DNA from 4 places in the Fictibacillus enclensis genome. Region 1 is predicted to be linked to each of the others. Evidence: riboswitches for the same ligand, from Rfam matches in the RefSeq annotation. Region 1 holds a riboswitch; each other region holds the start of a gene.
The links. A riboswitch is a leader RNA that binds a small molecule or an ion and turns the genes downstream of it on or off. The one in region 1 is predicted to bind thiamine pyrophosphate.
Positions count from the first base shown of each region.

Region 2: linked by a shared signal. The riboswitch ahead of thiT (energy-coupled thiamine transporter ThiT) and the one ahead of thiD (bifunctional hydroxymethylpyrimidine kinase/phosphomethylpyrimidine kinase) in region 1 are both predicted to bind thiamine pyrophosphate.
Region 3: linked by a shared signal. The riboswitch ahead of QNH15_RS05715 (acetylornithine deacetylase) and the one ahead of thiD (bifunctional hydroxymethylpyrimidine kinase/phosphomethylpyrimidine kinase) in region 1 are both predicted to bind thiamine pyrophosphate.
Region 4: linked by a shared signal. The riboswitch ahead of QNH15_RS05690 (thiamine phosphate synthase) and the one ahead of thiD (bifunctional hydroxymethylpyrimidine kinase/phosphomethylpyrimidine kinase) in region 1 are both predicted to bind thiamine pyrophosphate.

Region 1 is NZ_CP126109.1:1,689,237-1,697,125, reverse strand. It holds gene clpP (ATP-dependent Clp endopeptidase proteolytic subunit ClpP) at 1-572, shown strand, start outside; gene QNH15_RS09090 (IS1182 family transposase) at 705-2,054, opposite strand; gene QNH15_RS09085 (hypothetical protein) at 2,184-2,426, opposite strand; gene thiE (thiamine phosphate synthase) at 2,491-3,171, opposite strand; gene thiM (hydroxyethylthiazole kinase) at 3,168-3,989, opposite strand; gene thiD (bifunctional hydroxymethylpyrimidine kinase/phosphomethylpyrimidine kinase) at 3,986-4,792, opposite strand; TPP riboswitch at 4,878-4,978, opposite strand; gene QNH15_RS09065 (hypothetical protein) at 5,139-5,381, shown strand; gene QNH15_RS09060 (IDEAL domain-containing protein) at 5,509-5,739, shown strand; gene QNH15_RS09055 (YecA family protein) at 5,884-6,825, shown strand; gene QNH15_RS09050 (GerAB/ArcD/ProY family transporter) at 6,851-7,889, opposite strand, start outside.
Region 2 is NZ_CP126109.1:2,037,504-2,045,392, forward strand. It holds gene pknB (Stk1 family PASTA domain-containing Ser/Thr kinase) at 1-274, shown strand, start outside; gene rsgA (ribosome small subunit-dependent GTPase A) at 267-1,160, shown strand; gene rpe (ribulose-phosphate 3-epimerase) at 1,162-1,809, shown strand; TPP riboswitch at 1,835-1,942, shown strand; gene thiT (energy-coupled thiamine transporter ThiT) at 2,017-2,589, shown strand; gene QNH15_RS10900 (thiamine diphosphokinase) at 2,586-3,227, shown strand; gene spoVM (stage V sporulation protein SpoVM) at 3,326-3,406, shown strand; gene rpmB (50S ribosomal protein L28) at 3,537-3,725, opposite strand; gene QNH15_RS10915 (Asp23/Gls24 family envelope stress response protein) at 3,959-4,321, shown strand; gene QNH15_RS10920 (DAK2 domain-containing protein) at 4,337-6,019, shown strand; gene sdaAB (L-serine ammonia-lyase, iron-sulfur-dependent subunit beta) at 6,109-6,771, shown strand; gene sdaAA (L-serine ammonia-lyase, iron-sulfur-dependent, subunit alpha) at 6,793-7,680, shown strand; gene recG (ATP-dependent DNA helicase RecG) at 7,677-7,889, shown strand, end outside.
Region 3 is NZ_CP126109.1:1,055,482-1,062,712, forward strand. It holds gene QNH15_RS05705 (thiazole synthase) at 1-193, shown strand, start outside; gene QNH15_RS05710 (thiazole biosynthesis adenylyltransferase ThiF) at 193-1,215, shown strand; TPP riboswitch at 1,223-1,327, shown strand; gene QNH15_RS05715 (acetylornithine deacetylase) at 1,707-2,996, shown strand; gene tenA (thiaminase II) at 2,989-3,678, shown strand; gene QNH15_RS05725 (ABC transporter ATP-binding protein) at 3,703-4,446, shown strand; gene QNH15_RS05730 (ABC transporter permease) at 4,421-5,221, shown strand; gene QNH15_RS05735 (ABC transporter substrate-binding protein) at 5,196-6,206, shown strand; gene QNH15_RS05740 (hypothetical protein) at 6,264-6,404, shown strand; gene QNH15_RS05745 (GNAT family N-acetyltransferase) at 6,484-6,933, shown strand; gene QNH15_RS05750 (HPr family phosphocarrier protein) at 7,109-7,231, shown strand, end outside.
Region 4 is NZ_CP126109.1:1,046,560-1,054,448, reverse strand. It holds gene thiO (glycine oxidase ThiO) at 1-882, opposite strand, end outside; gene QNH15_RS05690 (thiamine phosphate synthase) at 866-1,498, opposite strand; TPP riboswitch at 1,592-1,696, opposite strand; gene QNH15_RS05685 (glycine--tRNA ligase) at 1,747-3,129, opposite strand; gene QNH15_RS05680 (hypothetical protein) at 3,517-3,921, opposite strand; gene QNH15_RS05675 (DUF1206 domain-containing protein) at 4,070-4,924, shown strand; gene QNH15_RS05670 (penicillin acylase family protein) at 4,964-5,617, opposite strand; gene QNH15_RS05665 (penicillin acylase family protein) at 5,662-6,045, opposite strand; gene QNH15_RS05660 (GDSL-type esterase/lipase family protein) at 6,202-7,029, shown strand; gene QNH15_RS05655 (hypothetical protein) at 7,215-7,844, opposite strand; gene QNH15_RS05650 (hypothetical protein) at 7,859-7,889, opposite strand, start outside.

The DNA of each region.
Region 1 (7,889 bases):
TGCCAATGGTTGTTGAAACCACGAACAGAGGCGAACGCTCGTATGATATTTATTCAAGGCTTTTAAAAGACCGAATTGTCATTATTGGCAGCCCAATTGATGACAATGTTGCCAATTCTGTAGTCGCTCAGCTGCTATTTCTGGCAGCAGAAGATCCCGAAAAAGATATTTCCATCTATATTAACTCTCCTGGGGGATCTGTTACTGCTGGTTTGGCGATTTATGACACGATGCAATTTATTAAACCAGACGTGTCAACGATATGTATCGGGATGGCGGCATCCATGGGCGCTATCCTGCTGATCGCCGGAGCAGAAGGAAAACGGTATGCGTTGCCGAATGCAGAAGTCATGATTCACCAGCCGATGGGCGGGACAGAAGGTCAGGCGGCAGACATGATTATCCACGCCAAACGAATTATTCAAACGCGGGAGATCTTAAATAAAATTATCTCCGACCGCTCAGGTCAGCCGATGGAACGGGTGGAAAAGGATACAGACAGAGACTTCTTTATGACAGCGCAGCAAGCACTGGACTACGGCATTATTAACAAAGTGATTGAAAAACTATAGGTGTAACGGAAAGAGCTTATGAGCTCTTTCAGCTTGTGGAGAAAGCTCTGTTTTTTCTCCACAAGCTTTTTTATTTGTTTAGAATTACTGCCCTGTTGTGTGATTTCTCTGAAGAAAAAGATCCTCACACACCTAGCCAAGCTTGGCTAGGTGTGTGGCGATCTTTTTCATATTCTGACAGGCTGCTGTGAGAAGCACCTGCTCACTCGCATTCTGTAATCCCCTCAACCTGCAATAGCGAAGCCCATGCAGCTCTTTCGAATCTGCGAAGCTTCGCTCCACCTTTTCTTTTCTAAATTTATAAAGCATCTTTCCAGAAGCCGACAGTCTGTTGTCGCGTACTTTTTCTTTATGTTCTTCCCAGACATGGCGCGTTACGACTTTTTGTTTGTTTTTTGAACGCGTGCACTCATTTAATAGTGGGCATTCTGCGCATAGCTTGGGATCCGATTTATACTCCTGATATCCTTCCCTTGTGGTTGTGCAGTAGACGAGTTCCTGGCCATTGGGACAAACATATACTTCCCGTTCTTTATCGTATGTAAATTTCCATTTCGGCATCAGCCCTTTTGTTGGGTGGTATCTGCGGTGGGCGATCACCCCGAAAATCGTCCGGTCATAAAGTCCCTTACAAATCGGAGTGGTGAGATAGCCTGAATCTAAAGCCACAGCTTCTACCCCTAATTGAAATCGTTCGATTTGGCGGTCTAAACGAGAAAGGTAAGGCACAGAATCATGCACGTTCCCAGGGGTGACATAGGCATCGGTGATAATATTGAATTTCATATCGGTCGTTCTATGATCTAAATAACAGAACATTTCTTGTTTATGGTCTCGCGACATAAAACCACAATCGGGATCAGTCGTACTTTTGCGAATTTGCTTCTTTTCTTTCACCTCCTCTTTCTCTTTTAAGGGCTTTTTTCCGTGCTTTTCTCTGTCCTCCTCGACCGCCTGATTTAATTCTTCAATGTATCCTCTTGTTTCTGCTTCCACTTCTTCTCTTGTGAATTTATGTTTATTGGCATTCGCTTTAAGGTGGGTAGAATCGGAAAATAAGACTCTTCCTCCCACCATTTTATGATTCATGGCTTGAAGGACGATCTCATCAAAGATCTCTTGAAAGACGTGGGTATCTTTGAAACGAGTCCGCCGGTTCCAACTGATCGTGGAATGATCTGGAACAGGGTCATTCAGTTTTAAGCCAAGAAACCAGCGATAAGCGATATTGGTTTTGACTTCTCGTTCAAGTTGTCGTTCTGAGCGAATGCCGTAGAAATAGCCGATGAACATCATCTTGAAAAGCAGAATAGGGTCCGAAGGACGTCCTGTAGATTCTGAATAATAAGGACGAACTTTCTCACCGATAAAAGAAAAATCGATATAGCGATCAATCTTCCTCAAGAGGTGGTCTTCAGGAACCAAATCTTCGATAAAAACAAACTCTGCTTCATTCTGAGTATCCTTTTTAGGCTTATACATACAAACACCGTCCGATCCTTATTTGTTAGTTATATTATAACAAATTAACGCGGTGAATAAATAAAGTTGATGGATAAAAAAATAGACTGTCGAGAGTTTCTCGACAGCCTGAGAAGCGAAAGGCTTCTGTCAATTGATGAACGGCAGAGCCGCCAGAATAATAAAAACCAGCACCATGCCTGAATTAAAATAGAATTCTATTTTCAGTTTAAAATAATACCGTTCCACTGCCCTGAACAAAAAAACAACAGCGAGGATGGCAAAAAGGACGGAAGGGCTGTTTACATAAATGCCATTCCAGAGTGCACTTAAAAAGCTCAACAGTAAAAGCACCATCTCCGCATATGACCAGGCTTTGCTCCGTTTTTTCATAGAGACACCTCTTTCATGCATCGTCCATTTATTGTACGGAACACGCATGAAAACAGTGCCCTTCCTATTTGATAATTTTGTTTGAAGAGTTATTCTGTTTGGCATTCTCTACCGCTTTTAGAAGTTCCCCAGCAGCTTCCGAAGGTTTTAGATGGTTACTGATGGCCGTTATTACAGCTACCCCATCTGCGCCTGCCTGAACGACTCCTGATGCGTTGTCCTTATTGATACCGCCAATTCCGACGATAGGGGCATCTATTCCGTTGTCCCGCAGCTCACGAATCACCGAATACCCCATCACCGGCCTTGTATCCATTTTTGTTCCTGTCGGATAAACCGGACCGACTCCGAGGTAATCGGCACCAATTTCAAGCGCATGCCGCGCTTCATTCAGACTGTGGACCGAAACACCCAATAGTTTTCCCGGAACGGCTTTACGGATTTCCTCGAGATCTCCGTCTTCCTGTCCGACATGCAGTCCGTCTGCATTCAACTTCTTCATTAAATGAATATCATCGTTAATGATAAATGGAACGTTAAATCGGCCGCATATTTGTTGAAGGGCCATGGCAAGTTCTATCCGGTCGTTTCCTTCCAGACAACCCTCCCCTTTTTCACGGAATTGGAAAATTGTTGCTCCACCAATCAGCGCCTTCTCCAGAACTTCTTCGGCATGTGATGGACAATTGGTGCTTCCCATAATAAAATATACCTTCATTCTTTCTTTCAGCGCGGTCTTGCTCATCGGCTGTTCCCTCCATCCACAGTTTCCCATCTGCCAGTCTCATCAAGCTCTTCATCACGCAGAAGATATAGCTCATCCAAAACAGCCGTTTGAAAACTTCCTGGCCCGCGCGCGCCGGAAACCGCCCGCTCTGCACAAATGCCCAGGTAAGTAAGCGATCCGGCCACCCGGTCGAATGGAGTCAAATCAGCCGTTACGGATTTAGCAAGGAACAACCCGATCAGAGAGGTGGATAAGCAACCCGTCCCTGTCACATAGGAAAGCATTTCATGCCCCCCTCTTATGATCATAGTTTCTGTCCCATCACTCAGGATATCCTCTTTACCCGTAATGGCGACCAAGCAATTCAACCGATTGGCCGCATAGCGGGCCAGTTCCGAATTGTCCTCTCCCAGACCCCCGTCTACCCCTTTTCCGCTCCATTCTTCTCCGCTTAAGAACGCGATTTCAGCCGCATTGCCGCAGATCACATTTGGAGAAACTTCCTCAATAATATCCAAAACAGCCGTTTTTCTTAACGATGATAATCCCGCACCGACCGGATCAAATACAACCGGAATTCCATTGGCTTTGGCTTTTTTTCCGGCGATAATCATTCCTTTCACCAAATCCGGTTCAACCGTTCCGATATTCAATATAAGGGCGTCGGCTGCCATTACTGCTTCTGCTGCTTCTTCATAATGATGGGCCATCATGGGGCTTCCTCCGGCAGCGAGAATTCCATTGGCCAGAAAATTCATCGTTACCTGATTGGTCATATGATGAATCAAAGGTTTTTTCAAGCGAATATCTTTTATAAGATTTGGTAATTTTGTCATTGGTATTTCCTCCTGTATGCCCAGTGGTTGGTCGGTCCATGGCCGCTTCCAAGATGAAGGGGTACGCTGATGGCTTCCTGTATAAAGGCTTTGGCGGTTTCAACGGCTTCAATCGGAGATTTTCCAACAGCAAGTTCGGCTGTTATTGCAGCAGCAAATGTACAGCCTGTTCCATGGGTTTGTGATGTTTCAATGCGTTTCCCTTCAAATTCAATCAATTGTTCCCCATCATAATACAGATCCACTGGTTCATTTTCATGGGGAAGGTGACCGCCCTTGATGACGATTTTCTTTGCTCCCAAACCATGCAGAAACTTGGCTGCGTCTTCTCTGCCCTGTTTGTCCTCAATCTTTCTTCCGGTCAGTTGCTCGGCTTCTGGAATGTTTGGAGTCAGTATTTCTGCGAGGGGAAGAAGGTGTTTCTTTAGAGCTTCTATTGCATCCTTCTTAAGCAGTTCTGACCCTCCCTTCGCGATCATCACCGGATCAACCACCACATTGGTCCATTTATATTCCTGAATAAGTGAGGATACCGCCTCAATAATTTCGGCACTGAAAAGCATGCCTGTCTTCAACGCGTCTGGCCGCAGATCATCTGCAATACTTTTCAGTTGGTCTACCACCATTTCAACCGGTATGGCATGAATATTTTGGACACCTGTAGTATTTTGGGCGGTGACGGCCGTAATGACCGACATGCCATAAGCGCCTAATTCTTGAAAGGTTTTCAGGTCGGCCTGTATGCCGGCACCTCCCCCGGAATCCGATCCTGCTATGGTTAAAGCTTTTGGTGTGTTGGACATTATAGAAAACTCCTTCTTTTTCTTGACTTCATGTAAAAAGCCGCCCTCAAAAAGAAGGCGGCTTAAACATCATCATTTAGCTGGTCGTCCGTTTAAGCCACTTCCCTACGACGGTATGATCCGTATCAGGTTCAAAGGGTCAAAGTTCACTTTTCTCAGCTTTCACAAGCTCCCCTAGTGGTTGTTGCTATAAATATTATTTACACTCTATCGTATCGGACATCAATAAAGGCGTCAAATCGGAAATATGGAATATGTCGAAAAGTTAGTGAACGGCGTTTAAAAAGAGCGCGTTACGGGCATATTTTATACAACACCCGATAGAAACTCTGGAGGGAGAGAAATTATGAATATAAAAGAGAAACTGCAAAATTTAAAAAACAACCCGGAAGATGTATACAGTCATGCTCAGTCAGAAGAAACCTTCTCAAGAAATTACACCAATCCAGTCGAAGTCAAATATATCCCGACAAAAGAAGTTTATGAATTGCGAGTTTTTGACATGGAAGGCGGTGAGCAACTGGAAAGTAAAACTTTCCATTCCGTAGATGAGGTGCTGGCTGATTTAAATCTGGAAAATCAAAAATAACAAATCTAAATTTTCAGAATAAAATTGTTGCTATTATCTCTTGGGATAAGTATACTAGTAAAAACCCACTAAAGCATTAGCTATAATTACACAAGCTTTTGCAAAAATATTCAAGGAGGAATAGAGCATGAAAGATAATACGTCGTATAATAAAGATATGAACGATCTTGTGAAATACAAACTTCAGAAGAAAAATGACCCGTTCGCTTTTAATATGGTTGCTCAGATGATCCTTGATGAGTCCTTGCACGCCTTTCAAATGAAACGTTATAAAGAACAAATAGATGAAGCCCTTGAGAAACGAGACGAAGCCAGGTTTATGGAATTGACCGACGAATACCTTCGCTTCCTGGGGTAAGAAATCAAACCTTTTTGGTTTGATTTCTTTTTTTTTTGCCCTCTCCCAGTTGTGCGGCAGTGCAAAAAGTTGCATTATCATGCGTTTATGCTAGTATTTACAAGGTGATTATTTACAACATGAGCAGTATGTACGGAGGGTAACATGAGTAAAGTAAGACGAAACGATCCTTGTCCTTGCGGAAGCGGGAAAAAATATAAACATTGCTGTCAACGGTCGCTGACAACAACAAAGATGAAACAAATGGTTGAAATCAGCCGTCACCTGGAAGGGCTGGCAAAGTTTGCTTTTGACAACTTTCATGAAGACATGGGAAAAAAAACACGGAATTTTATCCAACAATTTAATGTTGATAATGAGCAGGTGGAAACATACGCAAACTTGATGGTATGCTGGCTCATTTTTCATTCGGCGGCTCAGGACGGTAAAACACCCGTAGAACTGTACCTTATGGAACAAAAAGAAAAAGAAGAGCGTCAGGTCTACGAAGTAGTGAAAGAATGGAAGAACACCACCCCTTCACTGTATACCGTTCAGGAACAGCTAAACCGGAACGTTTATAAGCTGAGAGATTATTTCACTCATCAGGAACATACGGTTGAAATCCATTCAGAATCCCTTCCTGAAGTGGAATTACTTGTTGCAGGTTCGCTGATCGCTACAGGGGAACATCAAGAATTTTACATTGATTATGCAAAAATTCCGGTTTCCGCTTCCGATCTATCAAAGAAACTGCAAACCATTCAGTCTGAACAATTAACAATGAAGGACGATTTTCCAAATGTTCTTCACATTCTTTTGTCCAACAAGTCTGCTGTTCCGGTCAATGATTCGGTTTTAGCTCTACTGAAAAATACAGCTTCTTCCGAAATTTATGAAAAGGCCATTCCCCTTTGGGATCAATGGAACAACAGCCAAAAGCTGACCGTTCGAAAAGAACAGCTTTTCGCTGGAGCACTGCACTATTATGTCAGCAAACACCACCTAGAACAAGGAACATCACAGGCGGAAACAGCTGCTTTATACGATGTTTCAGCGTCCAGTCTTTCTGCCAAATACCGTCAGCTTAAAAGTACCATTCAATAAAAAACCTGCCAATGGCAGGTTTTTTTTAACTTTCTGTTGGTTTGTGTTTCTTTCGGATAATTCCAATTAACATAACGACAATCAGGATAAGATAGAGAGTAAACCACCAAAGCGTCCAGTTTTTGGCCACAAAATCGGTGAACTCCATCGTGTTTGAATGTACATGATTGGCCATCGCCCAGACCCACAATCCTGCAGGCAACAAAAACGTTCTGTAGCGGTGATGTTTGGACATATGCTGCAATCCCATCATGCCTGCATAAAAACATACAACAATTTTTACAAAAATCCCGACAATCCAGACGGCTCCAATCAACACTTCAATTCTCTCGAGCAGCTTAACTATATTAATGGCGCGCATGAGTTCGAACGTAGGAAACGTATTACGGCTCACCAGATAATAACCATCAACACCGATTACGATAATGATCGTTATCAAAAGAATTAAGCCTGAAATCGCGATAGCCATTAAATACGTTCTCATAAGATTTTTCTTTTTTGATACATATGTAAACACGGTCCCCAGCAGGATGACCTCAATAAAAGGAAATCCCGTTGTTGTATAAGCTCCCTGAAGGATACTCCTAGGTGGTTGCTCCAAAAAAGGCTTTAAATTATGCAATTCAAACCGGTTGAGAGTCAGTAAAAGGGACACAAGGAAAAGCACGCCCATGATCGGGTTCAGAAACTCATTAACCCTGGCTATATTATTCAGCCCGTAATAACAGGAATAAAGGGACACGATAATCAGCATCATTTGAAACGTCCATGCATTGGTGTCCGGCAGCACACTTGAGATCATAAAATTGCTGACATTACGAACCACATAGGAACAAAGATGCAGAGCATAAAAGACAACCAAAAGGGAGATCAGTCCGCCTATCCATTTTCCGACGGCTTTTTCAGCAATGACAAAAATGGATTGATACTGATACTTCGACAGCAAATAGATCCAAAGCCAGTTAAGGATAAGCCCCGCAGCCAGAGCAATAATCATGGACAGCCAGGCATCCTGTTTGGAATAAAAGGATGTTAAGTTGGGGGCCAAAAGCAGAGAGCTTCCT
Region 2 (7,889 bases), 350 kb from region 1:
CACGTTTAACAACAAAATTACCGTGGAAGTGTCCAAAGAAGATGAGGACCAACAATTTCAGGTAAGAATTGTTTACAGTGATGCCAAAAAGGATAATGCTGTATTTGTGGAAGAACAAATTTCGAAAACGAAAGAATATATGGTGCCGCTCACGGTTTCACCAGAAAAGGATGCGTCCTATACGGTATATTTAAACGGAAAAGAGCAAGCGGCCAAAACATTTAACTATAAAGATGCAAAGGAAGGAAATTTCAAAGGAGAGAATAATGAATAATAAGACTGAAGGAAGAATTATAAAATCAGTCGCTGGTTTTTATTATGTGCTTTTCAATGACGAGGTCTTTCAATGCAGAGGACGGGGGAATTTCAGAAAGAAAAAAATTACTCCTGTGGTGGGGGACTGGGTTGTGTTTGAATCTACCAACCCTACGGATGGGTATATACTCGATGTAAAAGAGAGAAAGAATGAATTGAACCGGCCGCCCATCTCGAATGTCGATCAGGCTATTTTAGTGTTTTCTGCGGTGCGGCCCGAATTTTCAACAGCGTTGCTCGACCGTTTTCTTGTCCACATCGAGGATAATGGCATACAGCCGGTTATATGCATTACAAAGATGGATTTGATCGAGAGTAACGAGTACCAGCAGGAGATTGAAAATTATATCACAGCCTACCGCAAGCTGGGATATGATGTCCTTCCAACCTCTGCCATGTCGCTCGCTGGAATGGAAGCCATCAAACCCATTTTTAAAGGCAAAACCAGTGTGTTTGCCGGACAGTCGGGAGTTGGAAAGTCGTCTCTATTGAATGCACTGATGCCTGAGCTTATGCTGGAGACCAATGATATATCCGACCATTTGGGCAGGGGAAAGCATACGACCAGGCATGTAGAACTCCTTCCATATGGTGAAGGACTGATTGCCGATACACCGGGATTCAGTTCGCTGGATTTTGTTGAAATCGAAACCGAAGAGCTCTCTTATAATTTTCCGGAGATGAAAGAAAGAGTATCGGATTGCAAGTTTCGGGGCTGCACACACAGCTCGGAGCCGAAATGTGCGGTAAAAGAAGCCGTGGAAGAAGGGGATATTCCTCGCTTCCGCTATGACCACTACTTGGAATTTTTACAGGAAATCAAGGAACAAAAACGGAGGTACTAACATGATAAAAGTTGCGCCATCCATACTTTCCGCTGACTTTTCGAAGCTGGGCGAAGAAGTCAGGGCAGCTGATGAGAGCGGGGCCGATTACATCCATATAGATGTGATGGACGGTCATTTTGTACCAAACATTACGATGGGCCCGCTTGTGGTAAACGCGATACGCCCGTTCACAGATCTGACATTTGATGTCCATTTGATGATTGAAAATCCGGATCAATATATTCCTAATTTTGCAGAGGCAGGAGCCGACATCATTACGGTTCATGTAGAAGCGTGCCCCCATCTGCACCGGACCATCCAGCTGATTAAAGAGCATGGAAAAAAAGCGGGGGTTGTACTGAACCCTGCCACTCCGATCGATACGATTAAGCATGTTCTTCCTGAATTGGACCTTGTTTTAATCATGTCGGTCAATCCGGGCTTTGGAGGACAGTCTTTTATCCAAGAATCTTTATCAAAAATCAAGGAACTCAGAACACTGATCGACGAAAAGGGTCTTGATGTCGAGATCGAGGTTGACGGGGGCGTAAATGCAGAGACCGCACGCCTTTGTGAAAAAGCGGGAGCGACTGTCCTTGTTGCGGGATCGGCCATTTATGGGAAAAAGGACATAAAAGGTGCAATTCAGGCCATTCGTGGTGTATAATAGATGGGTATAAAGAACTGAGAGAAGTAACCACAGGGGGAGTCCCATACAGGGGCTGAGAGGGGAGTAAGTTCCCGACCCTTAGAACCTGAAGCAAGATCATGCTTGCGTAGGAATGTGGAGTCGCTGTTGTTTCATTAAAAAGCAACCGTCATTCACATGCCGGTTGCTTTTTTCTTTTCTTAACCATGTTAGGGGGAGAACAATATGACAAAACGGATTGGGTTTTTAACCGAAATCGCAATGATGTCCGCACTGGCCATCATTTTAAGCTTTGTACAATTTAAAGGGATTTGGGCCTATGGGGGATCGGTTTCTCTGGAAATGCTGCCGATTTTTCTAATGGCGTTCCGCAGAGGAGTATCCGGGGGGGTCGCCACAGGCCTGATCGTAGGAATGGTCAAAATGCTGATTGACGGAACAGCGGGCATTCATCCGGCTTCCTTGATTCTTGATTATCCGCTGGCCTTTTTGCTTGCTGGTTTTGCAGGAGTTTTCAGAGTCAATGCCGTATCTTCGCCAAAAAGAAGAATGTCAGCCATTGTGGCTGGAATCTTGTTTGGAAGCGTGCTCCGTCTTGCTTCTCACGTGGTTTCCGGTGTCATTTTCTTTGCAGCATACGCTCCGAAAGGAATGAATCCTTTTGTGTATTCAGTAATCTATAATGTTTCCTACATGATTCCGGTTGCTCTTATCACCATTGCGGCGTTCCTTTTCTTAACGAAAACCGCGCCTCGCCTTCTTCATCACACGGGCCGCGGAGTAACACAGGCAGCATGAATATCATCATTGTAGCAGGAGGTCCGGAAGAGAAGCATCCGGACTTTTCTTGTTTTCCTGTAAATGACTCCGTCTGGGTAGGAGTTGATCGTGGCGTGTACCATCTGCTGAAAAAAGGCATCAAGCCTCATTATGCCTTTGGTGACTTTGACTCACTGGACAGCAGGGAAAGGGAATGGATGTCCTCTTATGAACTCCCGTTATTTGAATATGACAGAGAAAAGGACAAAACCGACCTGGAACTGGCCCTCGAATGGGCGGTTGCCGAACAGCCGGAGGGAATCATATTGCTTGGTGCGACTGGCGGCAGGCTCGATCATGAACTGGCCAATATCCAGCTTCTGCTTTTGGGCCTTGAACAGAGTGTGCCGATCGAGATCCGCGACAGTCAAAATTCAATCAGCCTGAAAGCACCCGGGACATATGAGGCCGTGAATGAACCGGAGTACCCCTATCATTCCTTTCTTCCCTTTAACGGGCCGGTGAATGGCCTCTCGCTTTCCGGATTTAAATACCCATTGAAACAGCAATATTTGCCAATGGGTTCCACCCTTTGCATATCCAATGAGCTTGTAAATAAAAATGGTACTTATTCCTTCTCTGGCGGCATATTAATGTTCATAAAGAGCCATGATTAAATTAATCTTTAACGTCAGGCCGCATGGTACTATTTTTTATATGATGAATATATTTACAAGGAATGTCTTATTTTTTAAGGGCCTGGAGGAGGGGTATGATGAAATTTTACACCATTAAACTGCCTAGGTTTTTAGGAGGATTTGTACGTGCGGTTTTAGGTTCGTTTAGAAAAGGATAAAAGAGGACGACCGGCACCTTATTTTATGTACAACATTTATTAAAAAAGGAAAGGCACCCTGTCAAAGAGGGTGCCTTTCCTTTTTTTTGCAAAATAAAAAACAACGGGGAACCCGTTGTTTTATGAGCATTTACACACGTTCAATTTTTCCGGATTTAAGGGCACGTGCAGAAACATATACACGTTTCGGCTTGCCGTCAACCAAAATGCGGACTTTTTGAACGTTAACTCCCCAGCTCTTTTTGGTTTTGTTCAAGGCGTGTGAACGCTTGTTTCCTGTTTTAGGGCCTTTTCCAGTAACGTAGCATTTGCGTGACATATTGTGTACCTCCTTTATAACAGTAAAACTGTATCATATCAGTCGTATGTTAAATACTAACCTATAGTAGCATGACCACTAAAGAAAAGCAACAAATGAATTTATGCATTTCAAGTAAAAATGCTTGACATAACTTTGATGCTATTGTCAAATGGAGATGTCCTTTTAAAAAACTTAGTTATATAGTAAAATGAGGGTTAGCCATAATTGATTCATAAAAAGGGGGATTCATCATGTCCATTGAAATGAAGAACAAATACGGCCAGATTGACATTTCTACGGAAGTCATCGCAACCATTGCTGGAGGAGCCGCAATTGACTGTTACGGAATTATTGGCATGGCGTCAAGAAAGCAGCTTAAGGATGGCATTACCGAGCTTTTAGGGCGTGACAACTTCTCTCGGGGAATTGTGGTTCGACAGGAAGAAGAAGAAGTACATATTGATATGTATATTATCGTAAGCTACGGAACGAAGATTTCAGAAGTAGCCCATAATGTTCAAACCAAAGTGAAGTATACACTTGATCAAATGCTGGGTCTGTCTGTGGATTCGGTTAACATCTTTGTTCAAGGTGTCAGGGTTACAACCCCTTAGTTAGGAGGAAAGTTTGTGTCTTTAACAGTTTTAGACGGTAATAAGTTTGCGGCCATGGTTGCACTCGGTGCCGCAAACTTATCAAAAAATGCAGCAATGATTGATGCACTCAATGTCTTTCCTGTTCCAGATGGAGATACAGGGACCAATATGAACCTTACCATCACTTCCGGGGCAAAAGAAGTTCAGCAAAATACCAGCGCCGATATCGGCAAGGTTGCTCAAGTCTTTTCACGCGGCCTGCTGATGGGAGCAAGAGGCAACTCTGGGGTAATACTATCCCAGCTTTTCCGTGGTTTTTCAAAATCAATCGAAGGGAAGGCAACGATTACTTCGGTTGACTTTGCAAAAGCATTTGAGAACGGAGTGGAAACAGCATACAAAGCTGTGATGAAACCGATCGAAGGAACCATTTTGACAGTGGCGAAAGATGCGGCCAGACGAGCCGTAAAGTCAGCAAAGAAAAATGATGATCTTCTTCTCGTCATGTATGAGATTGTTGAAGAAGCCAAAGTTTCTCTTGATCGCACTCCTGATTTGCTTCCTGTACTGAAGGAAGTAGGGGTGGTGGACTCCGGCGGACAGGGGCTTCTGACGGTGTATGAAGGATTTCTTTCTGCCCTTGAAGGAAAGGAACTGTCTGAAATTTCCCAGCAGGCACCTTCCATGAAGGATATGGTCAATGCCGAGCATCATAAAGCTCAGATCCATATGAAGACCGAAGATATTCATTACGGATACTGCACCGAATTTATGGTGAGATTCGAAGATGATAAAATAAAAAAAGCACCATTCAGTGAAGATGAATTTCGAAACGAGCTGAATCAGCACGGCGACTCATTGCTTGTTGTTGCTGATGAGGAGCTCGTGAAGGTTCATATTCATACCGAACAGCCTGGAGACATGCTGTCACTGGCACAGCGCTTCGGAAGCCTGATTAACATAAAAATTGAAAACATGAGAGAACAGCATTCAGCCATCCTGGAATCCGACCGGGCGATGCACGAACCGGCCGCCAGCCCGGCAGCCAAAAGCGAGAAAAAGGAATATGGAATCGTAACGGTTGCCATGGGAAGCGGAATTAAGGAGCTCTTTACTTCGCTTGGAGCAGGTTATGTCATTGAAGGCGGACAGACCATGAACCCAAGTACGGAAGACATCGTGAAAGCCATTGAGGAAGTGAACGCAGAGAAGGTCATCGTTCTTCCGAATAACGGCAATATTGTCATGGCCGCCGAACAGGCAGCCACGGTCGCCGACCAGGATGTTGCCATTGTCCGCTCGAAAAACGTTCCTCAGGGAATGGCCGCCTTGCTTGCTTTCAACCCGGCAGTAAATCTGAAGGAAAACCAGGGCAGGATGACAGAGGCACTGAACCATGTAACATCCGGACAATTGACCCATGCTGTCAGGGACACATCCATTGACGGAATAGAGATCAAAAAAGGTGATTTTATGGGAATTATGAACGGAAAAATCGTGGCTTCCATGCCTGATCAAACAGAAGCTCTTCATCAGCTCATCAAAGAAATGGTTGATGAGGATTCAGAGATTCTTACGTTGATCACCGGAGAAGATGCAACTGAGGAAGAAACAAAATCACTGGTACAGTACATTGAAGAAACATACCCCTCTGTTGAAGTGGAAGTTCATCTCGGAAATCAGCCTATTTATCCGTATATTATCTCGGTTGAGTAAGAAAGATGTTCTCTTCATTATTGTTCAGATATGATACAGTAATGAAGGGAATATTTTTATGTGTAATATTCTTTTTCGGAGGGACAAAGATGAAGTACAAAAGTGTTTTTGATATTATTGGTCCGGTAATGATAGGACCTTCAAGCTCTCATACAGCGGGTGCCGCACGAATCGGAAGAGTAGCCCGCGACTTGTTCGGACGGAAACCGGACTATGCGCATATTTCTTTTTATGGATCGTTCGCCAAAACATACCGGGGTCATGGAACCGATGTTGCGATCGTGGGAGGCATCCTGGATTTTGATACTTTTGACACTCGGATTGTGGATGCGCTTTCATTGGCAAAGGAGCAGAACATTGAGATCAAAATGACGGAAGAAGATGCGATTACCGATCACCCGAATACAGCCAGGATTGTTCTCGGAGATGAGCATGGTAAAATTGAGCTGGTTGGAATTTCAATCGGCGGTGGAAAAATAGAAATAACAGAACTGAATGGATTCGATCTGCAGCTGAGCGGTGAACACCCCGCCCTTCTTATTGTCCATAATGACCGTTATGGCGCCATTGCAGGTGTGGCAAATGTTCTGGCCAAGCATCAGATCAATATTGGACATATGCGTGTCTCGCGAAAGGAAAAGGGGCAGGAAGCGCTAATGATTATTGAAGTGGACCAGAACGTGCATCAAGTACTTGTTGAAGAGATCGAAGCTCTTCCCATTGTTCAGCAAGTAGTAAAAATAAACGAGTAACCTTGAAAGGAAGAACGTCGTATGTTTCGAAATGTAGCCGAGTTAGTGGAACTTGCCGAAGCGAAAAACTGCAAAATCTCGGATATTATGATAGAACAGGAAATGGAAATTACGGGACGGACAAAAGATGAAATCATCAGTCAGATGGACCGTAATCTTAAAGTGATGGAGGAAGCAGTAGAGCGGGGTATCACCCAGGATGTTAAATCACACTCCGGTTTGACAGGCGGAGATGCTCTTCTCCTTCAAAACTATATGAAAAGCGGTAAAAGCCTGTCCGGTGAATTTATGCTCGATGCTGTAAGTAAAGCCATTGCCACCAATGAAGTGAATGCGGCGATGGGAACCATCTGCGCCACTCCAACCGCAGGCTCGGCAGGTGTCGTGCCAGGAGTACTTTTTGCCTTAAAGGAAAAATTAAATCCTACGAGAGAACAGATGGTTGCCTTTTTGTTTGCATCAGGAGCCTTTGGTTTTGTAGTAGCCAACAATGCCTCTATTTCAGGCGCAGCCGGGGGCTGTCAGGCGGAAGTAGGTTCTGCCACAGGTATGGCCGCTGCCGCGGTTGTTGAACTGGCAGGGGGCACGCCTTCCCAGTCGGCTGAAGCCATGGCCATTGCCTTAAAGAACATGCTTGGTCTTGTTTGCGATCCCGTGGCCGGACTTGTGGAAGTTCCTTGTGTGAAGCGTAACGCAATGGGTGCAAGCAATGCGATTGTTGCAGCGGATATGGCACTCGCCGGAATAAAAAGCAGAATTCCCTGCGACGAAGTCATTGATGCCATGTATAAAATTGGACAAACCATGCCCACGGCCTTAAAAGAAACGGCACAAGGAGGGCTGGCGGCTACACCAACAGGCCGGGAGCTTGAAGCTAAGATTTTTGGTATAGCCCTTAACAAAAAATGAATCTGAATCAGCTGAACGTAACAGAAGTCAGCGGAATCGGGGAGAGCAAGCGTGAGGTTTTGCAGGAGCTTGGCATCGTCTCAGTTATGGACCTGCTTGAATACTTGCCGTTCCGTTATGATAATCACCAGCTTAAGGATCTGGCGGACGTTAAACATGAAGAAAGAGCAACCATTGAAGGGAAGGTTCACAGTGAACCTTCTCTCCGT
Region 3 (7,231 bases), 630 kb from region 1:
CGCGTTGGCGATGGAACTCGGCGCTGATGGTGTGCTGCTGAACACAGCCGTCTCGGGCGCAGAGGATCCTGTGAAAATGGCAAAAGCGATGAAGCTTGCGATCGAAGCGGGAAGGCTTGGTTATGAAGCGGGACGAATTCCGAAGAAACGGTATGCCACGGCAAGCAGCCCGCTGGAGGGAATGAGTGTTTAATGAACGATCGCTACTCCAGGCAGATCTTATTTGATCCGATCGGAGAAGGGGGCCAGGAGCTCCTGGCCAATAAGCATGTACTGATCATTGGTGCCGGGGCACTGGGCACTGGAAATGCTGAAGTTCTTGCCCGTGCGGGCGTTGGGAAGATCACAATCGTCGACCGGGATTATGTGGAGTGGAGCAACCTGCAGCGGCAGCAGCTGTTCAGCGAGGAAGATGCAAAATACCGGATGCCCAAAGCGGTGGCGGCAAGAGAACGGCTGGAACAGCTTAACTCTGATATCCAGGTCGAAGGGCTTGTTATGGATGCAGGTGCCGAAGAGCTGAGGGAGCTGACAGAATTTGTCCACCTCATCATTGATGCCACGGATAATTTTGATACAAGGCTTCTGATTAATGATATTTCTCAGGAAACCAAGATCCCATGGATCTATGGTGCCTGTGTGGGAAGCTATGGCCTTTGCTATACCATTATACCGGGAGAGACTCCTTGTCTTAGCTGTTTGCTGGAAAAGGTGCCGATGGGCGGAGCTACGTGCGATACAGCAGGCATTATAGCACCCGCTGTACAGACGGTTGTAGCCCATCAGACAGCGGAAGCGTTAAAGCTGTTAACCGAAAACAAGGAAGCACTCCGGAACAAACTGGTTTCCTTTGACCTGTGGAACAATTATTACATGGCGATGGATGTAAGGAAGTTAAAGAAACAGGATTGTCCTTCCTGTGGCAATCATCCAACGAATCCTTTTTTGAATCCCGAAAACCAGACAAAAACAGCCGTGCTCTGTGGAAGAGATACCGTGCAAATCCGTCCCTCTGAGCATGGGGAACGGGATCTGGAGGAGCTTTCCGGGGTGCTGGCACGATTGGGAGGCAGGATTGAACAAAATCCGTATTTGCTCTCCTATCGGGCGGATGAACAGCACCGGCTTGTTTTCTTCAAGGACGGACGAGTTTTAATCCATGGCACGAAAGATATAGCTGAAGCGAAAAATCTGTACTATAGTTTGATAGGATAATTGAATAGCACTCTGCTAGGGGAGCCGGAAACGGCTGAGACTGAACCTTTGTTCTACACCCTTGGAACCTGATCTGGATGATGCCAGCGTAGGGAAGCAGGCTTGCGAAACGGTTTTTAGACGAATCGATCATACAGCCGCCTTCCTCATCTGGGGAAGGCGGTTTTTTATGTGCATAAGGATCAGCGATAGAAATCCTCATTGATATGTTGATTGGAGTGCAAGGTGCGAGATCCTCGAAAATGAACTTCACATTTTCTTCGTGCGATGTAACGCTGCTGAAGCGTTCCTTGTCCAGCGGGATATGCGTGACAGGTGAGACCAGGTAGGCGTTTTACGCCGGCAAAGGCAGGTATTTTACGCCGGCCAATGGGGAGCTTGCGCCGCAGGGCTCAAAAGTAGGCACTTGCGCCGGTCAAAGCGAGCATCCTGAAACGGAAAGCAACTGCTTTCAAGAGCAACAAAGGTTCAGCAGATAAAGGAGGGTGAGCATGAGCAGTATTCAGGACAAGATTAATAGATTGGCAGATGAAAGAAAAGAGGATTTGATCGAGATTCTTCGGTCGCTTGTGGCCTTCCGGACAGAAAGCCCGCCGGCCAGAAATACTGAGGAAGCCCAGCATTATATCAAATATCTTCTTCGGGACCTCGGGTTTGAGACAGAAGAGTGGGGGCTGTTTCCCGGTGACACGATTGTGGCTGGAACCAAACCCGGGAGAAACAGTGAACAGTATCAAAGTCTTATCCTCAATGGGCATATCGACGTGATAGCGGCAGGAGATGAAGCTGAATGGGAGCATCAGCCGTTTGAATTAAGGAAAGACGGAGATTTTTTGTATGGAAGAGGCACAGCTGATATGAAAGGAGGAATGGCCTCCACACTTTTTGCGCTGCAGCTGTTACGGGAATTAGGCGTCGAACTGGATGGCGATTTATATTTTCAATCCGTAACAGGAGAAGAAGCCGGTGAAGCTGGAACAAAATCATGCGTCGACCGCGGTATGCAAGCTGATTTTGCCGTTGTGGCGGATACATCCGATCTTGCCATCCATGGGCAGGGCGGTGTGATTACAGGCTGGATCACGATAAAAAGCAAAACCACTCATCATGATGGCCTCCGTTCCCGATTGATTCATGCCGGCGGAGGCATTGTTGGTGCAAGTGCCATTGAAAAGATGATGAAAGTCATACAGGGGCTGCAGGAGCTTGAGCGTCACTGGGCCGTAACCAAAGTCTATCCCGGGTTTTTGCCGGGCAGCACAACGATCAATCCTTCGGTTATTGAGGGGGGAAGGAATGCGGCCTATATTGCGGATGAGTGCAGGCTTTGGATTACCGTCCATTTTTATCCGAACGAGACTTATAAAGAGGTTGCGGAGGAAATTCAGCAGCATGTCCTTGCCGTTGCCCAAGGAGATCCTTGGCTCAAAGACAATCCGCCTTCCTTTGACTGGGGCGGAAAATCGATGATCGAAGACAGAGGAGAGATTTTTCCTGCTATTGATATTGATGAAAATCATCCGGGGCTCGTCATGCTGAAGAATCAGCATCACCAGGTGTCCAAGCAGGAGGCTGTCGTTTCCATGTCACCGACAGTGACAGACGCGGGCTGGCTGGGACAAGCCGGGATACCCACTGTGATTTACGGCCCCGGAAAACTGGAGGAAGCCCATTCGCTAAATGAGAGAGTAGAGCTTCAGCAGTTAATCCATCATGCAAAAGTTCTCGCCGGGTTTATTGAAAAATGGTGCAATACAGAAAGGAGCACTTTAAATGGTTAAGAGTAGCCAGCAGGACCGATTTACCCGCCAGCTCCATGACCGGGTATTGCAGGTATGGGAGCATATCCACCGCCATCCTTTTGTTCAGGGAATTAAGGATGGCTCCCTGCCGATGGAGCGCTTTATGTTTTACATGAAACAGGATTATGTATTTTTGAAGGATTACGCCAAGCTGTTCGCACTTGGAGCGGTAAAAGCAGAAGATACTGAAACAATTAAATGGTTCTCCGGCCTTCTGCATGAAACGCTGCACACAGAGATGGATCTTCACCGCAGTTATTGCAAAGAAATCGGCATCGGTGAGGAGGAACTGGAGAACGAAAAGGCGACGCCTATAAATCTCGCATATACGAGGTATATGCTGGCAGCGTCCCAGCAGGGGAGCCTGGCCGAACTGGTCTCTTGCCTTTTGCCATGCATGTGGAGCTATCACGAGATCGGAACCATGTTGAAAAGGGAAGCAGGGAACCTGTCCGGCCATCCTTATGGCCCTTGGATTGAAATGTACGCTTCTGAAGACTTCGGCAGTCTTTCACGTTGGCTGAAGGATAAGCTTGATGAATGGGCGGAAGGAAAAACCAATCAGGAGCTAGAGGCTTTGCAAAACCATTTTCTAACTACGTCACGATTTGAGTTCATGTTTTGGGACATGGTTTATTACGGGCATGAATGGCCGGTATAGTCCTGCAAAAAGGAGAGCGAATGAATGACATTCATGATGAAAAATGTTTCTTACAGCATGAAACAAGGCGGGCAGTACAGACCCATCTTAAAGAACATAAATCTCTCAGCGGCAGCAGGAGAATTTGTCTCCATTATTGGCAAAAGCGGCACAGGAAAAAGTACACTGCTTAAACTCGCATGCGGTCTGGAGAAGCCGGATGAAGGGGAAATCCTGATTCAAAATGAGCCATCCGTCCCGGGGGCAGCAGGCTATATGCCTCAAAAGGACCTTCTTCTTCCCTGGCGTACGGTCATGGATAACCTGCTTCTGTCACCAGAGGTTCAAAAGCAAAAAAAGAGAAAAGAGGCGGAAGCTCTCCTGGAACGGGTGGGACTGTCCGCATTTCAGAAAGCCTATCCACATGAGCTGTCCGGGGGAATGCGTCAGCGAATCGCTTTTTTGCGCACATTGTTGACGGGAAAAGAGGTGCTTTTTCTGGACGAACCATTTGGCGCTCTTGATGCCATGACCAAAAAGGATATGCACCAATGGATGGCTGCACTATGGAGAGAACTGAACAAAACCATCGTCCTGGTCACACATGACCTCCACGAATCGGTTTTTTTAAGTGACAGGATTATTGTTCTCCACCCATCCGGTGAGACGGAAGAAATCATGGTTCAGCTGCAAAGGCCGAGAGAGACATATCTATCCCCTGAAATAACAGAGCTGATCAATACATTGGAGAGCAGAATTACACATGAATCGTATCAAAGCATTTTTTAAGGATTATTATTTATTTTTGATGGCAGCCCTCCTCCTGCTTGGTGCATGGGAATGGCTTGTGGATACCGGCAGGCTGCCGTCTTTTATTCTGCCGGCACCGTCAGGCATCCTACTGTCTCTTTTTGAGAACAAGGACATATTGCTTTTTCATACATGGGCCACGTTTAAGGAAACGATCCTTGGCTTTGTTATAGCGGCAGTGGCTGGTGTTTCACTTGCGGTTGCCATGTTTTTTTTCAAATCGTTACAACGAACAATTTATCCCGGGGTATTGATTTCCCAGACCATACCGATTATCGCGCTGTCACCGATTTTTGTCCTTTGGTTTGGCTACAGCATATGGAGCAAAGTGGCGGTTACTGTTTTGATCGCTTTCTTCCCCATTGTGGTGAGCACCTATGACGGCCTGAACCATCATGATCGGGATTATGTGGATCTTTTGCGTTCCATGGGAGCAAGAAGATGGCAGATCTTTAAAAAAGTACAGATGCCCATGGCACTTCCCTCATTCTTTTCGGGCATCAAACTTGCTGCTGTATTTTCAGTCGTGGGTGCAACAATCGGTGAATGGCTCGGGGCAAGTGAAGGGCTCGGCTACTATTCACGAAGAATGTCAGGCAGTCTGAACGCAGAAGGTGTCTTTTCCGCCATCTTCCTTTTGTCTCTGCTTGGCATGTGTTTCTTTGGGGCAGCAGCACTTGCGGAAAAACGAATGTTCAGATGGAAAGAAATCAGAAAGGATGTACAACATGAAAAAGTGGATAAAACACAGTAAATGGCTGCTTGCAGGGTGTCTGCTTCTCGCACTTGGTGCCTGTTCCTCTTCCGCGACTAAAAGCGGGGAAGGGAAAGATGGAATGAAGAAAGTGAGCGTGATGCTCGACTGGTACCCAAACGCAGTGCATGCCGGAATTTATGATGCCATTGAGAAAGGGTATTTTAAAAAGGAAGGCATTGAGGTGGACGTGAAAATGCCGGCTGAAACCAATGATCCGTTAAAGCTTGTGGCAGCCGGGCGTACGGACCTTGCATTGACCTACCAGCCGCAGGTTGTGCTTTCACGTGCCGAAAACATACCGGTGGTTTCTCTTGGAGCGATGGTGAGGCATCCGCTCAATCATCTGATGGTGCCAGAGAAAAGCAGCGTTCACACACCTAAAGATCTTGAAGGAAAGAATGTAGGTTATCCGTCTATTCCGATTAATGAAGCTATTGTTAAAACGATGGTAAAACATGACGGGGGAAATCCGGATAACGTAAAAATGACGGATATCGGATGGGATATCATTCCGGCGATGGCTTCTAAAAAAGTTGACGGCATCTCCGGTGGCTATATCAACCATGAACAAATTTTGCTGAAAAAAGAGGGGCACCCTGTCCGATCCATCGATCCAGTAAAATACGGAGTGCCTGATTATTATGAGCTGGTACTTGTTTCGAGTGAAGATGGATTGAAGAAAAACAGGAAGCTTTACCAAAAATTTTGGCGGGCTCTGTCAAAAGGACAAAAGGATGTACAAGAGCATCCGGAGAACGCGTTGAATATTTTATTTCAGCATGAAAACAAAGAGTTTCCCCTGGATCAAAAGGTAGAAAAGAAAAGCCTTCAAATTCTTCTGCCCTTGATGGACAGTGGCAGCAAACCCTTTGGGTATCAGGATCAAAAGTCGTGGAATAAGGTTTCAGAGTGGCTTTATGAGACAGATATGATCAAAAAGAAAATAGATACCCAAAAAGCCTATATTAATCTGGAAAAATAACAGAGTAGACTCCGCCTTGTTTGGTTATGTTAAGTACCAGGCAAGGAGGTGTCCGGCATGGCCAAAAATGAAAAAATCCGCAAGCAAAACGCGGAGCAGCGAAAAGGAAAGGCGGATATTCCGAAGGGAACGTTTGCTGATCCAATTGCCAATCAGGGTGATATCGCCGAAATCAAGAACAACAAGGACAGCCAATAACGAAGAACACGCCCTGATTTCAGGAGCGTGTTTTTTTTGATTTTGTTGTATGCTAGAAAGAAGAATAGGGGGTGCGGGAGTGCTGATATGGGAACAGAGCGGGCTGGAGAAAGCGATGGATGAACTAGAGATTATGAACCCCAATCCATTTTATAATGAGCTGTTTTACGGGAAAGGCAAAGTGGAGCCAAAAGATATTATGGAGGAACTTCTAGATATAAAGCCTCCCAGGTTTCGTTATGTGGTTAAAGAATACGGCAAAAACGCGGCCATTATTGAATACCTTTTACATAACCCGAAGGATGGCAAGCCGTGGCTGGGTTTCCTGATGGTTGCCAAAGCCTGTAAAAACCAGGGATTGGCAAAAAAGCTTTATACGGAATGCGAAAATGAGTTAAGAAAGATGAAGCACCCCGTATTGCGGCTCGGAATCTTAACGGGTAATGCTCCTGCGTTCAGCTTTTGGAGCAGAATGGGCTTCAGAGAAATCGAAATTAAAGAAAACGAGGAAAAAAATACATATTTTTGAAAAACAATTTTAACCCTTCTGATGCTCCTCCTTTTTTCCTAAACTGCCCATTATCCACATATTGATGGTCAGGCGTGCATATCTTCATTGGTATGAAAAAAAGTTAAACTGCCTTAATATGTGCTTAATCATTGCGGGTTAAAATGGCAGGGATAAGGAATAGGAGTGGAAAGGTATGAAGACATACTGCTTTTTGCAGGAAAAAATGAATTCCAGAACAATATCAAAGCTTGTTCATAAAGCGAACGAATTTGAAGAGTGTCAAATCTATTTCGAATTCGATAACTGCCAGATGAAT
Region 4 (7,889 bases), 640 kb from region 1:
GCCGGGAACCACCTTTATCGCACCCTCAAGCAATTGCCCGACGGCTTCAGCGGTTACTTTCCGGTCATAGGTTCCCGTACGCATCGTCGCGCCGATCACCAGTCTGCCTCCCTGTTTCGGCACAAGGTAGCAGTCTTTTGAAATGATGCTTGAGGTAATGACAGGCTCCATAAAATTCAGCGACAGACATTCTCCTTTTACGGGAAAGACCGGCATATGAAGGCCTGTCTGGGCAGCAAGTCTCCCTGTCCATACGCCTGAAGCCAGCACCAGTTTTTCCCCATAAAACGTGCCTGCGCTGGTTTGCACGCCTGTTCCCAGTTGGGCAAAATCGAAGCCAGCAGCCTCTGTATACTCCATAAAATCGGCACCCAGCTTTACAGCGGCCTGGGCGTAGGCCTGAGTCAGCTTGGGAGCATTCACCTGACCGTCCTTCGGCAAAAACAGGGCGCCCGCCAGTTCCGCTGATGCGTTTGGTTCCTTTTTACAAAGTTCATCCACGTCCATCCACTCGGCGGGCTGTCCGTTAGCCCTGTGAAAGGCAGCCAAATCCTGCAGCCTTTCTGCCTCACAGCTGTCTTTGGCTGTTTTAAACAATCCTTTATCCACCCATTCCATATCCACACCGCTGATTTCCTTAAGTTCATAACTTAGTTCCGGAAAAAGCTGCCTGCTCTGTCTGGCCATCTCATACAGCGGGCCTGCTTCATGAATCTCTGCCTGGGCTCCGAGCATGCCGGCCGCCGCAGAAGAGGCTTCACTTCCAATTTTGTTTCGTTCCAATACAAGAACGTTGTAAGGGGTGTGACGGCGAAGAAAGTAGGCGATCGAACTGCCAATGACCCCTCCGCCGATGATGATGACATCATAATGTTTGCGCATCCTGATCACTCTCTTTCATTAAAACTGCTTTGTACTGTTTGGCTATCGAAACAGGATCTTCCGCCTTCCAGATTCCTGACATGACAGCAATGCCCGATGCTCCTGCGCTGACAATGGCGCCAACTCTCTCCGGAGAAATTCCTCCTATGGCGAGAACCGGAATGCTGACCGCTTCGGCCACCTCCTGCAATTGATCAAGTCCCCTTGGCTCTTTATCCTTTTTGCTTTCGGTCGAAAAAACATGACCAAAGAAAAGATAGTCCGCCCCCTTCTGTTCCGCCTGGATCGCCCCATCCCTCGAATGGACTGACTGACCGATTCTAAAAGAGGGAAAATGATGCCTGACCACATCTGGCGCAAGACTGCTTTCCTTTAAATGAATGCCGCCGAGTCCTGCAGCTACCGCAACATCCACACGGTCATTCATATAAATGGCTTCTCTTTGTATGCCACATTGCTTCAGCTTTTCGGACAAACTGTAAATGTCGCCTGCAGCCTGGCTGTTTTCTCTGATATGTATCGCTGTCACATGGGGGGCAAGGATGGATGACACTGAAAGAATACGGTCTTCGCTCTGTTTGCCGTCCGTGATGACATGGAACTCCAATGGGTGCATTTCCATTCCTCATTTCCATACAAAAAAGCCACTCTTTGCGTAGAAAGAGTGGCTGATTCACTGTTTTTTCAAATCAGCTGCAGCAGCTGTCAAAGCTGTGCAGTGGCACTTCCCTACGCTGGCATCATCCAGATCAGGTTCAAAGGGTTTAGAACAATGCGTTCAGTCTCAGCCCGGAAGGCTCCCCCAGTGTTGCTATAATATGAAGTTATTTTCATCTTACCACGAGCGAAAAAAATGTAAAGTGATTAGAAGCTGATTTTTTGCTCGAGGAACGCACGCAATTCGGATACCGGCATACGCACCTGTTCCATTGTATCACGGTCACGAACTGTTACTTGCTGGTCTTCCTTCGAATCAAAATCATACGTGATACAAAACGGCGTTCCGATTTCATCTTGTCTGCGGTACCGTTTTCCGATTGATCCGGTTTCGTCATAATCCACCATAAAGTCCTTGGCAAGACCTGCGAACACTTCACGCGCTTCCTCGGATAATTTTTTGGAAAGGGGCAGTACCGCTGCTTTAAACGGCGCAAGGGCAGGGTGCAGATGAAGCACATTTCGTGTGTCTCCGCCTTCCAGCTCTTCCTCTTCATAAGCATCAATCAAGAAGGCAAGGGTGACACGATCTGCTCCAAGCGATGGTTCGATGCAATACGGAACATAGCGGTCGTTCGTTTCCTGATCAATATAATTGAAATCTTCTCCGGAATGTTCGCTGTGGCGCTTCAAGTCAAAGTCGGTGCGGGAAGCAATTCCCCAGAGCTCGCCCCATCCAAATGGGAACTGATATTCAAAATCTGTCGTCGCGTTGCTGTAGTGAGAAAGCTCTTCGGATTCATGATCACGAAGGCGAAGCTTATCCTGCTTCATGCCAAGATTCAATAGGAAATCATGGGCGTATTGCTTCCAGAAATCGAACCATTTCAATTCCTCTCCCGGTTTGCAGAAGAATTCAAGTTCCATCTGTTCAAATTCCCGCGTACGGAATGTAAAGTTTCCTGGCGTGATTTCGTTTCGGAAGCTTTTGCCTACTTGTGCAATACCAAACGGCAGCTTTTTCCTCATGGTACGCTGAACGTTTTTAAAGTTTACAAAGATCCCCTGCGCTGTTTCAGGGCGAAGATAGATTTCGTTCGTACTGGACTCTGTTACCCCCTGGAATGTCTTGAACATCAGGTTAAATTGGCGGATGGAAGTAAAATCATGTGCTCCGCATTCAGGACAGGCAATGTTATGTTCTTCAATCAATTTTTCCATTTCATCAAATGACAATCCATCCACAATCTTTTCAATGCCTTTTTCGGAAAGCGCATCTTCAATCAGCTTGTCCGCACGGTGGCGTGCTTTACACTGTTTACAGTCTATCATTGGGTCATTGAAGTTTCCAATGTGTCCTGAAGCCACCCATGTTTGTGGATTCATCAGGATCGCAGCATCGAGACCTACATTGTAAGGGGATTCCTGAACAAACTTTTTCCACCAGGCTTTTTTTACATTGTTTTTCAGCTCCACACCGAGCGGGCCATAATCCCAAGTATTTGAAAGTCCTCCGTAGATTTCAGATCCCGGAAAAATAAATCCGCGCTGTTTCGCCATGTTGACGACTTGCTCCATTGTCACACTCATGTCATTCTCTCCTTTATTCGCATTTGCTTTTTGAAAACCAAAAAAGCCCCCGCCCATAGACAAATCCTGTTTGTCCAGGGACGAGAGCTGTACTCACGCGGTTCCACCCTAATTGATGCAATCACTATTGCATCCGCTTTGGTCAATTAATGGCTCGAGACTTCCGTTTCTCTGAACATTCGCCCGGGCTTTCACCATCCCCGGTTCGCTTCATCTAAAGAGGCTCAGATACTATTGGTCTGTCATTGCGGTTATGATCTTCGATTATGGAAAAAATAGTACAGTTTTTCCGCCATAATGTCAAGTCTGTACGGTATGCAGAACTTTTATTCTTTCAGGTAAAAAAAGAAAACTCATCGCCATTGTCGATGAGTTTCATAAGAGCCCTTAGAAGCCCCCAAATCCGCCGCCCGGAAAGCCTCCATATCCACCTGGGAAACCACCGCCGAATCCACCATACCCACCTGGGAAACCGCCGCCGAATCCTCCCGGTACCCCTCCATAAGCGCCTGGAAACGGAGCCACCCCGCCGTAACCATAACCGTAGCCAAAGGCAACTGGCGGACGTGGAGCGAGTGCGAAGCCCGCAATTGTGCCGAGTCCAAGACCAATCAGCCCTGCACCCAATAATGGGAAAAATCTTCCCGTACCATCATCCTGATGGGGAAACAAATAAACATTTTCCGTGTCAACATTTTGGATGGTTCCTACGTATCTGCCGCCATCTTGGGTTGTGATTTCAACATCCTGCCCCATATATTGACAGCATAAGCCATAATAATGTTCTTTCATGAATAACCCTCCCTTTTGTCGAAATTACATAAGGTTCTTCATATGGTATGCCAATTAGGGAATATGGGTGTGGAACAGCAGTCTGTTAGTTTGATGAATTGGAGAAAATGGGTACTAAGTACATAGAACCTTTGAAAGGGGCACCCATATGGATAAAGATTTGTCACAGCACAAAGAGCACGCTGAAAGAAAAGCAGAAGAATACAAAGAAGAAGCAGAGCCATGGATCGTTCGCATGGCCCGGTTTGGTCACCTGTCGAAAGGTGCCGTTTACATTCTCATTGGAGTACTCGCGGTTATGACTGCATTCGGTTTGGAGGGGAAACTCGCTACTTCCTCTGGTGCACTTTACACGATCGCCAAGCAGCCTTTTGGCTCCATTCTGCTTGCAGTGCTCGCTGTCGGGCTTGCCGGCTATGCGTTGTGGGAAGTCATCATGGCAATCTTTGATCCCGAGCACAAAGGGAAGGATGCAAAAGGATGGATGGCACGCATAAGCTACCTCATTGTTGCAGGTGTCTATTTCGGCTTATGCGGAAGTGCCATCAAGATTATATTCAGAGCTAGCAGTGGTTCCTCCAGCGAGAAATACCAGACACTTTCAGCCAAAGTTCTTGCGCAGCCTTTTGGCCAGTTCATCATTGGGCTCCTTGGCGCCATTCTGATCGGGGTAGGAATCTTTAATTTTTATAAGGCCTATAAGGAAAAATATTTAAACAAACTGAAGCGCGAAGAAATGAATCAAAAAGAATGGAAAACAGCACGTTACATTGGCAAATTTGGAATTTCCGCCCACGGAATCGTCTTTGCCATTATGGGCATCTTTCTCATCCGTGCAGCCGTCCAGGCAGACCCTGATGAGACGAAAGGACTGGACGGGGCACTTGCGGAGCTTGTTAAACAGCCCTATGGGCAGGTTCTCCTGACCATAGTAGCTCTCGGTCTCGTTGCCTACGGCGTTTACCTGCTCTTTGAAGCACGCTTCAGAAGGCTCGACCCTTAAAATAACAACATCCCGGCTCAAAAGAGCCGGGATGTTGTTTTATTGATCCGGTGTGAGAACAAGTTTTTCTTCGTCTTTAAAGGAAGCTTCCTTTGTATCGGTTACATGATAGTTTCCCGTCGTCCAATCCTTGATCTGGTTGTCGTACCACTTGCTCAGCACATGTCCCGATTGCCCTGGACCAACCACATTATATGATTTGGACAGGTCCGAGAGATCGACGACCGTCCGCCAGGCGGCTCCGTGATTTACTTTTCCTGTTGCAGGATCCCAGCCTGCCGCTCCGACCGTCACCCTGCTGCCGCCCATCTCCGTCTCTTTCGGATTAAACAGCGGGTTAAGCGGTTTAATCGCAGCGAGTGGATGATCAAAAGGAAGGGTATGATAAGCTCCCCAACTCCACTTCTCCGTGTTCTCACCTTGCACGTTTTCTACTTCCTTTACCGTTCGTGAAAATGACCGGTTGGAGACAGCTTGCAATCCGCCCGCTTCCTTGACCCAGGGTCCTTCCTGCCCCTTTGATGCACAACGTATAAGTTCATCGACTACTTGCGCTTTTCCGTCAAAAAGTTTCATCATCTTTTGATCAATCTTTTTTTCAAACAGCACGTTGCTGAATTCCTGCATCCATAAATTAAATAGTAAAGGTGCAGCAAGTTCTTTATCATCTTCATGATTCCAGTCCTTCAAAATCTGCAGTGCTTTCTTTCCGTTTGGATCCAGCTTATCCTTTTCAATCAGCGGCAGCAGCGGTCTTTCTCCACCGTCTTTTCACCAATCACCTCACTTAACTGCCCTGAGGCCTGTCGTCTGCTTAAGTCCATCTGAAACATCCGATCCTGAGCCGTTACATAGCCTTGCGCCATATACAAGTCCTTCAGGGTTTTGGCCACAATATGCGGCACGCCATTTTTATCTCTGTAGGCCTTCACTGGAGATGTCAGTGAAGAGATTGCTTCTGTCCCGCTGGTCACCGGCAGGCTTTTTCTCATGAGCCAATAAGCGGCTGTCCCTGAAATCACAAGGATGATGAGGACCCCTGTTATTACAATAATAGCTGTTTTCTTCCAGCGGCTCCTTTTAGGACGCTGTTTTTCAATTTGAACGGCTGTTTCCACCATCACTCCCCCTTTTTTTATCCATTCTGTATGGTCTAGTTGTTTTCCTTCTCCTGAAATTCCCAGTTATAAACCGCTCTCATATGTTGCTTTCATGCTAATATATTGATAGAAGAGGGAGAAATGGTTTAAAATGGGGACCTTGAAAGGAGGCAGCATATGAAGAAATGGCTATGGCTGGCGCTCATCCTTTTAGGTTTGATAGTTGTCTCAGTCGGAGGATGGTACTATTATCCTCAGTTTAAAATTGACCGTTTGAAAGCACAAAATGCCGCTTTACAGGACTCAGCCGATAAGCCTGAATCCCATAAAGTTTCCTATATCGGCCATTTAAGAAATCTTCCGGGAAAAACCATTCATCATCTTGCCCTGGGAGACTCAGTCATACAGGGACGGGGATCGACGGAAGGTGGATTTATCAAAATAGCCAACGATGAAATATCCTCGCTTACCGGAAAGAAAGCGATTCTGGATAACCAGGGTATATCCGGGGCAACAAGCGGAGACCTGCTCAGATTTTTATCCAATCCTGAGATGAAGGAGCGGATTCATTCAGCAGATTTGATAACGATCAATATTGGGGGCAATGATCTCGTTAAACTCGCATTAAAGGAAGGTCCGGTTAAAGCGCTGCAGGATTATGCCAATGTTAAATCATCCTATCAGTATAATCTGGTTGAGATCTTTTCCATCATTCGAAAAGAAAATCCTGACGCCATCCTTGTTTACAACGAATTGTACAACGCGGTGGACTCAGAGGAGACCTTTTTTCCTGCCACGAAAAAGTTATTGAATGACTGGAATCTGATCGCCTACGAAACCACAGCCAACAATAAACCATCGCTTGTCATCCCGAGCAGTGAGGTACTGAAACCTGAAAACAGAAAAGAATGGATTTTCGATGCCATTCATCCCAATGATAAAGGCCATGAAATGATTGCTAAGCAAATGATTAAAACATTAGAAGCACCTTATCAGCAAAAATGAAAGCACTGTCCTCATTTGGGACAGTGCTTATTGGTATTGGCAAAAAAATAGAGATGCCCTGGTCAAGGCATCTCATATGTATAGGGGATTACATTATCTCACCTATTCCCCCATTTCGTAAGCATCCAGAGACTTGCGTCTTGGTACCTATTTTACCGTTAACGTTAAAGAACAGACCAATATAACTAAGACCTTTCCGCTAGTCCCGAATCCTTCTTGATCTGCTCTCTCGTTTTAACGCTCTTAAGGCCGTTTTTCTCCCCCAGGTAATCCAGTATGTCATCATCGGTCATTCCCATGGCCTTCAATCCTTTGGCAATGGTACGAAGATACCCAGGAGCTGGAGCCACGTATTCTTCCTCCCCCATATCATGATTGGAGGTAAAAGAGAAAATGGGGTAGCCATCACAATCTCCAAGATAAACAATGGTGCCATACCAGCCCTCTGTCAAAGGAAGAAAACGGGCTTCTTTAATCTTTTCAAAATCAAACTCAAGCCCGTCAATTCCATTCTCCTGTGAAGCAACATCCATAAACTGCTCCTCGGTGACTAAGTACATTCGGCCGATGGTTTTTGAAGAAGCAGCAGGCTGATGGCCGATAAAGGCCACCCCTCCTGCTCCCCATTTGCTTTCCTGCTTTGAAAAATAAAGCGGATATTCCATTTCAACCGAACGATCTTCTAGTGGAGGGTTGCAGTTCCGGCACCCTCTTTCCGGTTCGGAGCTTCCTTCTGCCTGCGTTCCTTCTATGTAACAGGAAAACCTGTCTTTATTCATGTTTGATCCATAGCTTGCATACCATACATACTTCACGCTGTTACTCCTTCCTACAAATATCGCACCTGCTGTTTAATGTAG